3 regions of the Mycobacterium sp. E802 genome follow, and region 1 is predicted to be linked to each of the others. Evidence: riboswitches for the same ligand, from Rfam matches in the RefSeq annotation. Region 1 holds a riboswitch; each other region holds the start of a gene.

Region 1 (3,272 bases):
CCGCACCCACACGGAGCGGCTGGTGATCGGCCGAAAGGGGCTCAGATGACGAAAAATACGTTCGTGAAGATCGTTGCCGTCGCCTCGGCTGCGGCAGGTTTGGCTCTCGCGTCATCCGCGCCGGCGGTGGCGGCACCGACAGGGCAGACCTCGGCCCAAGCGACGATCAGCGATCTGGAAGCCCAAGGTTTCAAAGTCATTCTCAACAAGGTCGGAAATGCGCCGATGGATCAGTGCACCGTGACGGCGGTGCGCCAGGGCACTGACGTCAAGCACTCCTGGGTGCAACGCGGACCGGTGGGCAATGTGAACAACCTCGTGCGCTACACCACCGCGTATGTCGACCTGATGTGCAGCCGCTGAGTGGACGACCGACCCCGGCTTATGCTCCCGCGAAGTCACCCACCACAGTCATCTTGTTGCTGTCCATGGCTGTCGCAAAGCCGACTGCGGTGTAGCTGCAATTCAGGATGACGTCCCGGTGCGGGGGACTGTTCATCCACGCGTCGAGCGCTGCGGCCACACTGGCTGCCGATCCGGTACCCCAGTACACGATTTCACCCGTGTACCCGGCGTTGTAGCCCGCATCCGCGATACGGGCTTGCGGTGAAGAGCCATCGGAACCTGTATGGCCGCCCACGCCGGTCATCAGCATGTCATCGGCGTGCCGTTGCGCTGCCAACCTCAAGCTCGGTTCGCCGCTGAGACCCGGACAGGTCTGGCGAAGCTGGCCGACGCGGCTTTGTAAGGCAGTCCCGAAATCGTCTGCGCGCGCGGGTGGCCCGACGACAGCAGCGGCACCGAGGACGATGAGAGTCGCAGTGCATTCCGAGGAGACCGCGACGATTCTGCGTTTCGTCATAGTAGTTGCCTCTGGAGAGAGGGGTTGCAGTGCTATTGCTGTAGCAAACAGCCTACGACGGGTTTTCCCACGATGGTCGAAATCGGGCCATTCCGTCTGCTGACCGGGGCTTGGTAGTGTCCTCGACGAGGTCGGTCGCATCCGTGCCAACGGATGCCAGGGAACCCGGTGAGAATCCGGGACTGGCGCGCAGCGGTATGGGAGACGGACTCGGCACAAGCCACTGGAACACCTCGCGGTCTTCTGGGAAGGCGTCGAGTTCGGATGATCCCAAGTCCGAATACCTGCCGTCCTCGGTTGAGTCCACGTGTATCTCGCGCACAGATACCCCGGCAGACGAAGGCAAGGCGTGTCGATCCACCGGCCTCCCATGACCGTGCCCCCGAAGGCAACCCTTGCGGGGGTCAGGGCACCGGCTCCCACCGTACGACGCGTTCCGGCCCCGCCGCTCACCGCGATTCTCGCGGGACTCACTTTGGCGAGCATCGTGGTCTCGGTCGCCTTCGGCGCGGAGGACATCCCGATCGGCGAGGTGTGGCGCACCGTGATCGGCCGCGTCATCGCCGGGATCGAGGTCGACTCGGCCTACGACGTCATCGTCTGGGATCTGCGCCTGCCGCGTTCGATGCTGGCCGCGATCGTGGGCGCGGGTCTGGCGTTAGCCGGCGCGCTGATGCAGGCCTTGGTCCGCAACCCGCTGGCCGAGCCGTATCTGCTGGGGGTGTCCGCAGGTGCCGCCGTCGGCGCAACGTCGGTGATGACCCTCGGGGTGCTCTCGGCGTTGGGGGTATGGGCGTTGTCCGGAGGGGCGCTGCTGGGCGCGTTGGTCGCCACCCTCACCGTGTACGCCGTCGCACGCGCCCAGGGCGGACTGAGCGCCCTTCGCCTGATCCTGTCAGGTGTCGTGCTGTCCTCGGCATTCATGGCGTTGTCGTCGTTGCTGGTATTCACCACCGGTGACCCGCATGCCGCCGAGAGCGTCATGTTCTGGTTGCTCGGCAGTGTCGCCGGAGCGACGTGGGCGAAAGTGCCGATCGCCGGTGTCATCGTCCTGGTCTCGCTGATCGGGGCGTTGCTGATCCATTCGTGGCTCGACGCTTACGCCGCCGGCTCCGACACCGCCACGTCGCTCGGTGTGCCGGTACGGGCCTTGCGCAACGCCCTGTTCGTGGCGCAGGCGGTGCTCGCCGGCGTGCTGGTCGCCGTCGCCGGTGGGATCGGGTTCGTCGGGCTCATCGTGCCGCACGCGGCGCGGCTCGTCGTGGGCGCCACTCATCGCGCGATGCTGCCGGTGACGGTCTTCGGCGGAGCGCTGTTTCTGGTGTGGGTCGACGTGATCTCCCGTGAACTGGCCGCACCCCGGGAGATGCCCCTGGGTATCGTCACCGGACTGATCGGGGCGCCGGTGTTTCTGTTCCTGATGGGCCGTCGCCGCTACGAATTCGGCAGCAGCACGTGAGTGCCGCGACGGTCAGCGCGCATGCCGTCGTGTGTCGCCGCGGCGGGAGAACCGTGGTGTCCGGGGTGGATCTGGTCGTTCCCGCCGGCACCCGACTGGCCGTGGTCGGACCCAACGGCGCCGGCAAGACCACCCTGCTGCGGGCGCTGTCGGGTCTGCAGGCTCCGCGGGCCGGAACGATCCAGGTCGACGGGGAGGATGTGTATCGGATGCCCGCGCGGCGCCGGGCGCGCACCGTCGCCGTCGTCGGGCAGGAAGAGCGGCCCTCGGGCGAGCTGACCGTCACCGAGGCGGTCCGGCTTGGCCGGACGCCGTACCGGAATCCGTGGTCGTCGACGGGTGCGGGTGAGGAGCACGACATCGTCGAGGACGCGCTGATGGCGGTCGGTCTGAGCGGTTGGGGAAACCGGTCCTGCGCGGAACTCTCCGGTGGTGAACGTCATCGTGTCGTGCTCGCGCGCGCGTTGGCCCAACAGACGTCGGTGCTGGTGCTCGATGAACCGACCAATCATCTCGACGCGGCATGGCAGCTGAGATTCATGAGGGTTCTCGACACCCTCGAATGCACGGTCATCGCTGCCATGCACGATTTGGATTTGGTGCTGAGGCATTTCGACGCGGTCGCCGTCGTCGCTGCCGGTGGGCTCGTCGCGCACGGACCGCCTACTGAGGTGCTCGATCCCGAGCTGCTGTCTGAGGTGTTCGACGTCGCCGGCGATGTCATCACCCATCCCACGACGAGACGTCCCCACCTGCTGCTCACCCACGCCGATCCGGCGTTCGACACCACCGACGGAAGATGACTGTGGCACATACCTTTTGGATGAAATGGTCCGTTGCGGCACTCACGCTTGGCCTGATCACCGCCTGCGGCTCGCAGCACGAGGTGTCCGCTGCGTCGTCCACCGTGACCGTCGCCAACTGCGGCGAGGAGGTCAGTTATGAACAGCC
Region 2 (3,272 bases), on a different contig from region 1:
ATGCACCAGCACGTCCAACCCCAGCTGTTCCTGCAGCTCGATGACCTCGGCGACTTCGGCCTTCATGCGGCGCTCATACTCAGCGGCGTCGATCTTGCCGGAGCGCAGATCGGCACGGGCGATCCGAATGGCCGAGGTCTGCGGGTAGGAACCGATCGTGGTGGTGGGCAACGCAGGCAGTTTCAGCCGGTCCTGCTGAGCGACGCGACGTTGATCAGCCGGCCCACGCTTGGCGCCCGAAGCGACGATCTCCGAGATCCGGGCCCGGACTTCGCCGTTGTCGAGTCGCGGATCAGACTTGCGCGACTCGATGGCGGCGTTGGACGCAGCGATCTCGCCAGAAATGGCCTCGCGACCGTTCTTGAGACCACGAGCCAGTGCCACCACTTCGGTGACCTTCTCGAAGCCGAAGGCCAGCCAGCTGCGAAGCGCCGCGTCCAGATCGCTCTCGGCGTCAAGGGTGTAAGGCACGTGCAGTGTCGAGCATGACGTGGAAACTGCTATCGCCGCCACAGACCCCGTCAGCACGGACAGGGTGCCCAGTGCGGCCTCGAGGTCGGTGCGCCAGATATTGCGGCCGTCGACCACACCCGCCACCAGGAGCTTGTCGGCGAGCTCCGGCACTGCGGCCAGCGCGGCGCTGGTTCCGGCAACCAGATCGACGCCGATGGCCTCGATCGGGGTACGAGCCAATGCGGGCAACGCGTCGGTCAGCTCACCGAAGTAGGTCGCGACGAAGACAGCCGGCCGTTTGGTCAGTCCGGCGAGATGGGCGTAGGTCCGCTCGGCGATGTCGGCCGCATTGTCGACAATGTCGGTCACCAACACCGGCTCATCGACCTGGACCCACTCGATTCCCTTGTCTGCCAACCGTCCCAGCAGTTCGGCATAGACATCGACGAGGTCATCGAGACGGGCCAGCGGCGCTCCCGCTCCATCGACGGACTTGGACAGGGCCAGGAAGGTGATGGGACCAACAAGCACCGGGCGCGCCGGAATCCCCTGTGCACGTGCCTCTTCCAACTCCCCCAGCACTTTGGCCGGGTTGAGGGCGAAGGTGGTCTCCTGGCCGATCTCGGGCACGATGTAGTGGTAGTTGGTGTCGAACCACTTGGTCATCTCCAAGGGGACGATCTCTTCGCCGTCATAGGTACCGCCCCGGGCCGCGGCGAAATAGCGGTCCAGGTCGTCGGCGACAGCGGTCACACGCGGCGGGAGTGCGCCGACCAGCACTGCGGTGTCGAGCATCTGGTCGTAGTAGGAGAACGTGTTGACCGGGACCGAGTCCAGTCCGGCCGCCGCCAGTGACTCCCAGGTGTCCCGGCGCAGCGTTGCCGCCACGGCCTCGAGTTCGGCACGGTCGATACGACCGGCCCAGTACTTCTCGACGGCGCGCTTGAGTTCACGGTTGGGTCCGATGCGGGGAGAACCCAGGATGGTGGCGGTGAAGGGTACTGCAGTTGTGCTCATGACGACGTCCTTCAACGTGCGACGGGGATGGCCACCGCCAGGAGACGTCGAACCGAACTCAGCCACCCCGCCATGGGTGAACGGCGTTCGGCCACTGCCCATTCCGCGAGGCGATGAACCACCGGACGCGGCGCGCCCGGTACGGCTGGCAGGTCTTCGGACTCACAGGCACGCACGGAAACCGTGCTCCTACTGGCCGTCGCTTCCCAGCTGCAGTTGCCTGCGTGCCAGTGCTGATGACGGCGGTCGTTCCTGCATACCGCTGCGGGACAGTCCCGGATTCTCACCGGGTTCCCTCTCACGTCGCATCTCAATCAGCCTGCGTCGTTCGATGTCGGCACCGCAAACACCCCGGCACCGGCAAACCAGCTGCGCGGGCCAGACTACCCGCCTCACCCCGGCGGGTAGCGATCAGCGCGGCATCGCGGCCTTGATCTTGTCCACCACATCGGCTGCCTGGGTTACCGACGAGCCTGCCGGCTTGCATGCCTGCACGTCCATGACGAGATTGGCGGCCACGCCGAGCGCCCGCTGGCAATCCCTGGTCTGATCCCCGTTGACGCGGGTGAAGGGCAGGGTGAGCTCGTCGTCGGTCTTGGTGAGCTGGCCGCTCTTCCACTTGGGCAACGGTTCACCGTTGAGCGTGATGTTCACCTTGTGGTCGGTGCACTTCGACCAGCGATCGGCGGACTGATCCAGAAAGTCCTTGGCGTCCTGCGGGGTCGGGAAGATCACCACCGACTGCACCAACAGGTTGTCCCAATTGTCGTTGTCCGGTGCTCGAAGCAGTACCTGGCGCATCGCGGTCCAGTGGTCCCCGTAGATGGCGGACTCGTTCACCTGCCAGGCACCGAGGCAATTCAGGTTGGGCAGCAGGTTGCGATGATCACTCATCGCGGTGACCGGCGGGTGCGCCGTCATCCCGTCGGTCCCCATCAGGGAGTTGACCTCGTCGGTGCTCAGCAGCAGCCCCTCGAGCGCGGACATGGGCACATCCTTCGGCGGCCCCTGAGGCTTGTCGCCGCCGCCGGCACAACTGGTTGCCAGCAGTACGAGCGTGAGCAACGAAATCGCAAGCCGGATCACGGCAGTCCTTTACTGACGGCACGGGTCGCCGCGCATCGGGGTGGGTGAGTTTCCAAGGTGGTGAATGCCGGCGCGTCCCGCCAGAACCTGATCAGGACAACGTGATTCGATTCGCCGTCAGGCGTGGGTGCCCGCAGCGGCACAAGCCATCTGTGCGTTGGTGGCATCGGTGTTGAGCTGGGTGGCGGTGTCATTCAGAGATTGACCACCGGTGCGCAGCCCCATCTTCAGGAGCAGCTTGGTGGCGCCGAACGACCAGGACCGCATCGGGTTGGCGATGTCCGGGGAAAGCCCAGGTGTTCCCGCGGCACTCATCGCCGATGCGGCGGCTTCGCGCAGCGCGGTCCGGCCACTGGTGTTCGTCGTGCTGATGGTCGGGTCCCCGTAGTCGGGGCGCTCCACGCCTTCGATCGAATCCGCGAAATCGCCGTAGAACGTCGACGCCGAATCGAGCGCGTTGGCGAACGTCGAGCAGGCCGTAACCGCAGGTACGCCAGGATCATCCGTGGTCGCGACCGGCACCGATACCGGACCCGGGGCCGGCACACCGGCCGCCACCGGAGGCAACTCGGGCGCAGCCGGCCCTGGAGCACCGGTCGCCGACGCCGGCCCCCCGCCGGACAACGGTCTCGTCGCATCCGCGGAGCCCGGTGTCGTCACGACGCCCGACGGGTGGAAGCTCACCGTCGCTGCGAAAGACGAGAGCCAGCTGCCGG
Region 3 (3,272 bases), on a different contig from region 1:
ACGGGCGGCGGTGCGGGCGGAGCCATCGGCACCACCGGAAGCGCGTTGTGCAGTCCCGCAAGTCCGGCCGCGCCGATGACACCTCCGGCCGTCAACACCGGCGCGGCGGCAACCGCTGCGGCCAACATCGGTAGCAGCGCGGGCAGGGCCGCGACGAGCACCGACTCCAGCAACGTCTTCACCAGGGCGATCGTGTCGGTGGTGAACGCCACGAACATCGCGCCGGCGCCGAAGAGCAACGTGTAGGCGATGGCCACCGGATTGCCCGAGGCAAACGCCAACCCGATATCCGCCGCGACGAACGCGGCGGTCTGTGACAGGTAGGCGACATACTGCGAGATGTCCATCGGATAGCCGAGCGCGAAGGCCAGGTTGAGCGGATGGAAGAAGCTCAACGGGTTGCCGGTCCACGGCAGATACGGATCGATCCCGGCGAATAGTTCCGAGAAGAACGGATCGTTGTTCAACGCCTGGATCAGTGGATCCAGGACCTGGTCGTAAAAGTCGGTGTAGCCGATCTGATCGAGCCAGTTCAGATAGTCGTCCTGCCGGTCCGGCGGCGCCTCGGAGGCCGACGTCAGGGAGAACGGCTTCAGAATCTCTGGTGCCGCAACGCTTTCCGGCGATGCCGCCACCGCCGAGGTGGCGACAGCGTCGTACACCTGCATCGCGGTGGCGGCCTGGATCCACATCCGCACGTAGTCCGCTTCGTTCAGGGCGATCGGGATGGTGTTTACGCCGAAGAAGTTGGTGCCCAGCAACACCGCGTGGGTGGCGTGGTTGGCGGCCAGTTCGCCCAGTGTCGGCATCGCGGCCAATGCCGTGGCGTAGGCGGCGGCCGCGGTTTCGTGTTGCGCTGCACGCGTTGCGCTTTCGGCGCTTTGTTGCGTCAGCCAGGCCAGGTAGGGCCCGTGGGCCGCCACATATGCTGTCGCACTTGGCCCTTCCCACGCGCCCGCCCCCACGTCGGCCAGCACCGCCGTCAACTCAGCGGCCACCTCGGCATATTCGGTGCTCAGGGCGGTCCACGCACCCGCGGCTGCGAGCAGCGATCCCGGCCCCGGTCCGGCGGACAACAGGCTGGACCAGACTTCGGGCGGCGAGGCCAGATAGATCGCGGCGGCCATCACTGACCGCCCCATGCTTCGAAGGACACGGGTCGTCGTCAGCTCTCTCGGGGTACTCCGCCCCGGGTAGCAGGATGCGATGACGCGAGTGTCCTGGCTCTCGGATCACAGCTCGCCTCGCCTTCCAGCTTGCGCCGTGGCAGTTGAGGGTCGCTCCCCGATGACAGTGGCGGGACCGCGCCGGATTCACACCGGCTTCCTACGTCGTCATCACCTAACCGGCGAATTATGGCACATCACAGCCGGTCCCGATTCGGGCTACTTCTGCGCGCGCCCGGCGCCCTTCTTGATCCGCGGGGCCAACTGCACGATCTCGGGCACCACGGTCGGGTTTTCGTAGGCGGTCGTCACGAGTGACACCAGGGTGTTGGCGACATCGCCCAGGGCCGACATCCGGGCGGGCAGCGCCCCTTGGGCCACCCACGTCCTGAGCAACTGGTCCAACAGGTCGCGGTCGGCGCCGCGCAGGATCTCGGTGTCCTCGGTGGGGCCGATGCCGACCCGCAGCAGCGACAGCTCCGGGTGCTCGATACGCCACGAATGCAGAATCTCGTCGAGGGCGGCCTTGCTTGCGCTGTACGCTGCCACACCCGCGCGCGGACGCCCGACGTCATAGCTGGAGGCCACCAGGACCACACCGTTTTCCGACAGCCGGGGCGCCGCGGCCCGCAACACGTTGTTGGCCCCGACGGTGTTGACGCTGAACGCGTGCAACCACGTGGCCACGTCGGTGTCCTCGATGTAGGCGAACGGGATCACTGTGCTGGTGAACACCACGGCATCCAGACCGCCCAGTGCGTCGGCGGCCTCGTTGACGACGCGGTTGATGGCCGCGGAGTCCTCGACGTCGAGCTCGAACGCGTCTCCGCCAGTGGCCTCGGCCAGGGAATTCAGCAGATCGATGCGTCGCGCCGCCACGGCGACCTTGGCGCCGCGTTCAGTGGCACTGATCGCAACCGCGTGGCCGATGCCCGACGAGGCACCGACGACGAGGAGACGCAGTCCGGCTGCGTCGGCTCGTTGGCTGCTCATTCTGGATCAACCTCCATGGTCCATCTCAAGACGTGTCTCAAGGTCTTAGGTCACCCTTCGCTCGTCGGACAGTACCGCGTGCGATGAGTTTCGGTCGCGCGGTGGGTCCACTTTGGAAGACCGAGTTTCACCCGACGGCAGTTAGGAGTCCCCATGACGACAGAGACGACGCGCGGAAAGCCTCCGATCGTCGACCAACAGACCTGGCGCAATGCACTCGACGAGCTACGGCGACGGGAGAAAGCAGCCACCCGCGAGTTGGACGCGATCGCCGCCGCACGGCGGCGGTTACCGATGGTCGAGTTGCCCGACTACACGCTGATCGGCGCAGACGGCCCGATACGCCTGGCCGACGTGTTCGATGGCCACTCCCAGCTGATCACCTACCACCACATGTGGACCGACGGTGCCGAATGGCAGTGCGGCGGCTGTACCGGTTTCACCTCGCAGTTCACCCGCCTGGACTTCCTGGACAACTACGACGCCCGTTTCGTCATCGTCACCAACGGCCCGATCGAGGAAGCGCTGGCCTACCGCGACAAGGTCGGCAACCGCATGGATTGGTACTCGTCGTCGGAGAGTTCTTTCGGTACCGACGTCGACGCCCCACCCAACGGCGGCTTTGCCGTCAACGTCTTCCTGCGCGACGGCAGCACCGTCTACCGCACCTGGCACACCAACGGCCGCGGCACCGAACAACTCAGCCACACCTTCGCCCTGATCGACCTGCTGCCCTACGGCCGTCAGGAGGAATGGCTGGATTCACCGGAAGGATGGCCGTCGCAGCCCACATACTCGGGCTGGCTGGACAGCCCCGACATCGCCCGAATCTACGGAAAGGACCACGTATGACCGCGTCATCAGACACCCGTGAGCGCTACGTCGTCACCCGCACCGTCCCGGCCTCCCCGGCCCAGGTGTTCGCCGTCCTGGCCGACCCGGCCCGCCACTGTGACACAGAGCCTGGTGACTGGGTGCGGGACGCAGTCGATCCCGCGCCGATCACCGCGACCGGCCAGATCTTCGCGATCAACATGTTCCTGCCACAGGCCGGCGGCCACTACGTCATGCACAACCTGGTGAGCGAGTTCGACGAGAATCGCAGCATCGCGT

The links. A riboswitch is a leader RNA that binds a small molecule or an ion and turns the genes downstream of it on or off. The one in region 1 is predicted to bind cobalamin.
Region 2: it holds a riboswitch for cobalamin, as region 1 does, so the genes downstream of both, metE (5-methyltetrahydropteroyltriglutamate--homocysteine S-methyltransferase) here and A5699_RS04900 (iron ABC transporter permease) in region 1, are expected to answer to the same signal.
Region 3: it holds a riboswitch for cobalamin, as region 1 does, so the genes downstream of both, A5699_RS03720 (PPE family protein) here and A5699_RS04900 (iron ABC transporter permease) in region 1, are expected to answer to the same signal.

What each region holds. Positions count from the first base shown of each region.
Region 1 is NZ_LZJD01000033.1:10,621-13,892, forward strand. Features, by position in the region: gene A5699_RS04890 (hypothetical protein) at 46-363, shown strand; gene A5699_RS04895 (CAP domain-containing protein) at 383-862, opposite strand; cobalamin riboswitch at 978-1,169, shown strand; gene A5699_RS04900 (iron ABC transporter permease) at 1,233-2,321, shown strand; gene A5699_RS04905 (ABC transporter ATP-binding protein) at 2,318-3,124, shown strand; gene A5699_RS04910 (ABC transporter substrate-binding protein) at 3,145-3,272, shown strand, end outside.
Region 2 is NZ_LZJD01000046.1:35,538-38,809, reverse strand. Features, by position in the region: gene metE (5-methyltetrahydropteroyltriglutamate--homocysteine S-methyltransferase) at 1-1,470, opposite strand, end outside; cobalamin riboswitch at 1,600-1,808, opposite strand; gene A5699_RS06590 (sensor domain-containing protein) at 1,882-2,457, opposite strand; gene A5699_RS06585 (hypothetical protein) at 2,674-3,078, opposite strand; gene A5699_RS06580 (MspA family porin) at 3,062-3,272, shown strand, end outside.
Region 3 is NZ_LZJD01000023.1:45,412-48,683, reverse strand. Features, by position in the region: gene A5699_RS03720 (PPE family protein) at 1-1,127, opposite strand, end outside; cobalamin riboswitch at 1,193-1,381, opposite strand; gene A5699_RS03715 (SDR family oxidoreductase) at 1,386-2,159, opposite strand; gene A5699_RS03710 (DUF899 family protein) at 2,313-3,011, shown strand; gene A5699_RS03705 (ATPase) at 3,008-3,272, shown strand, end outside.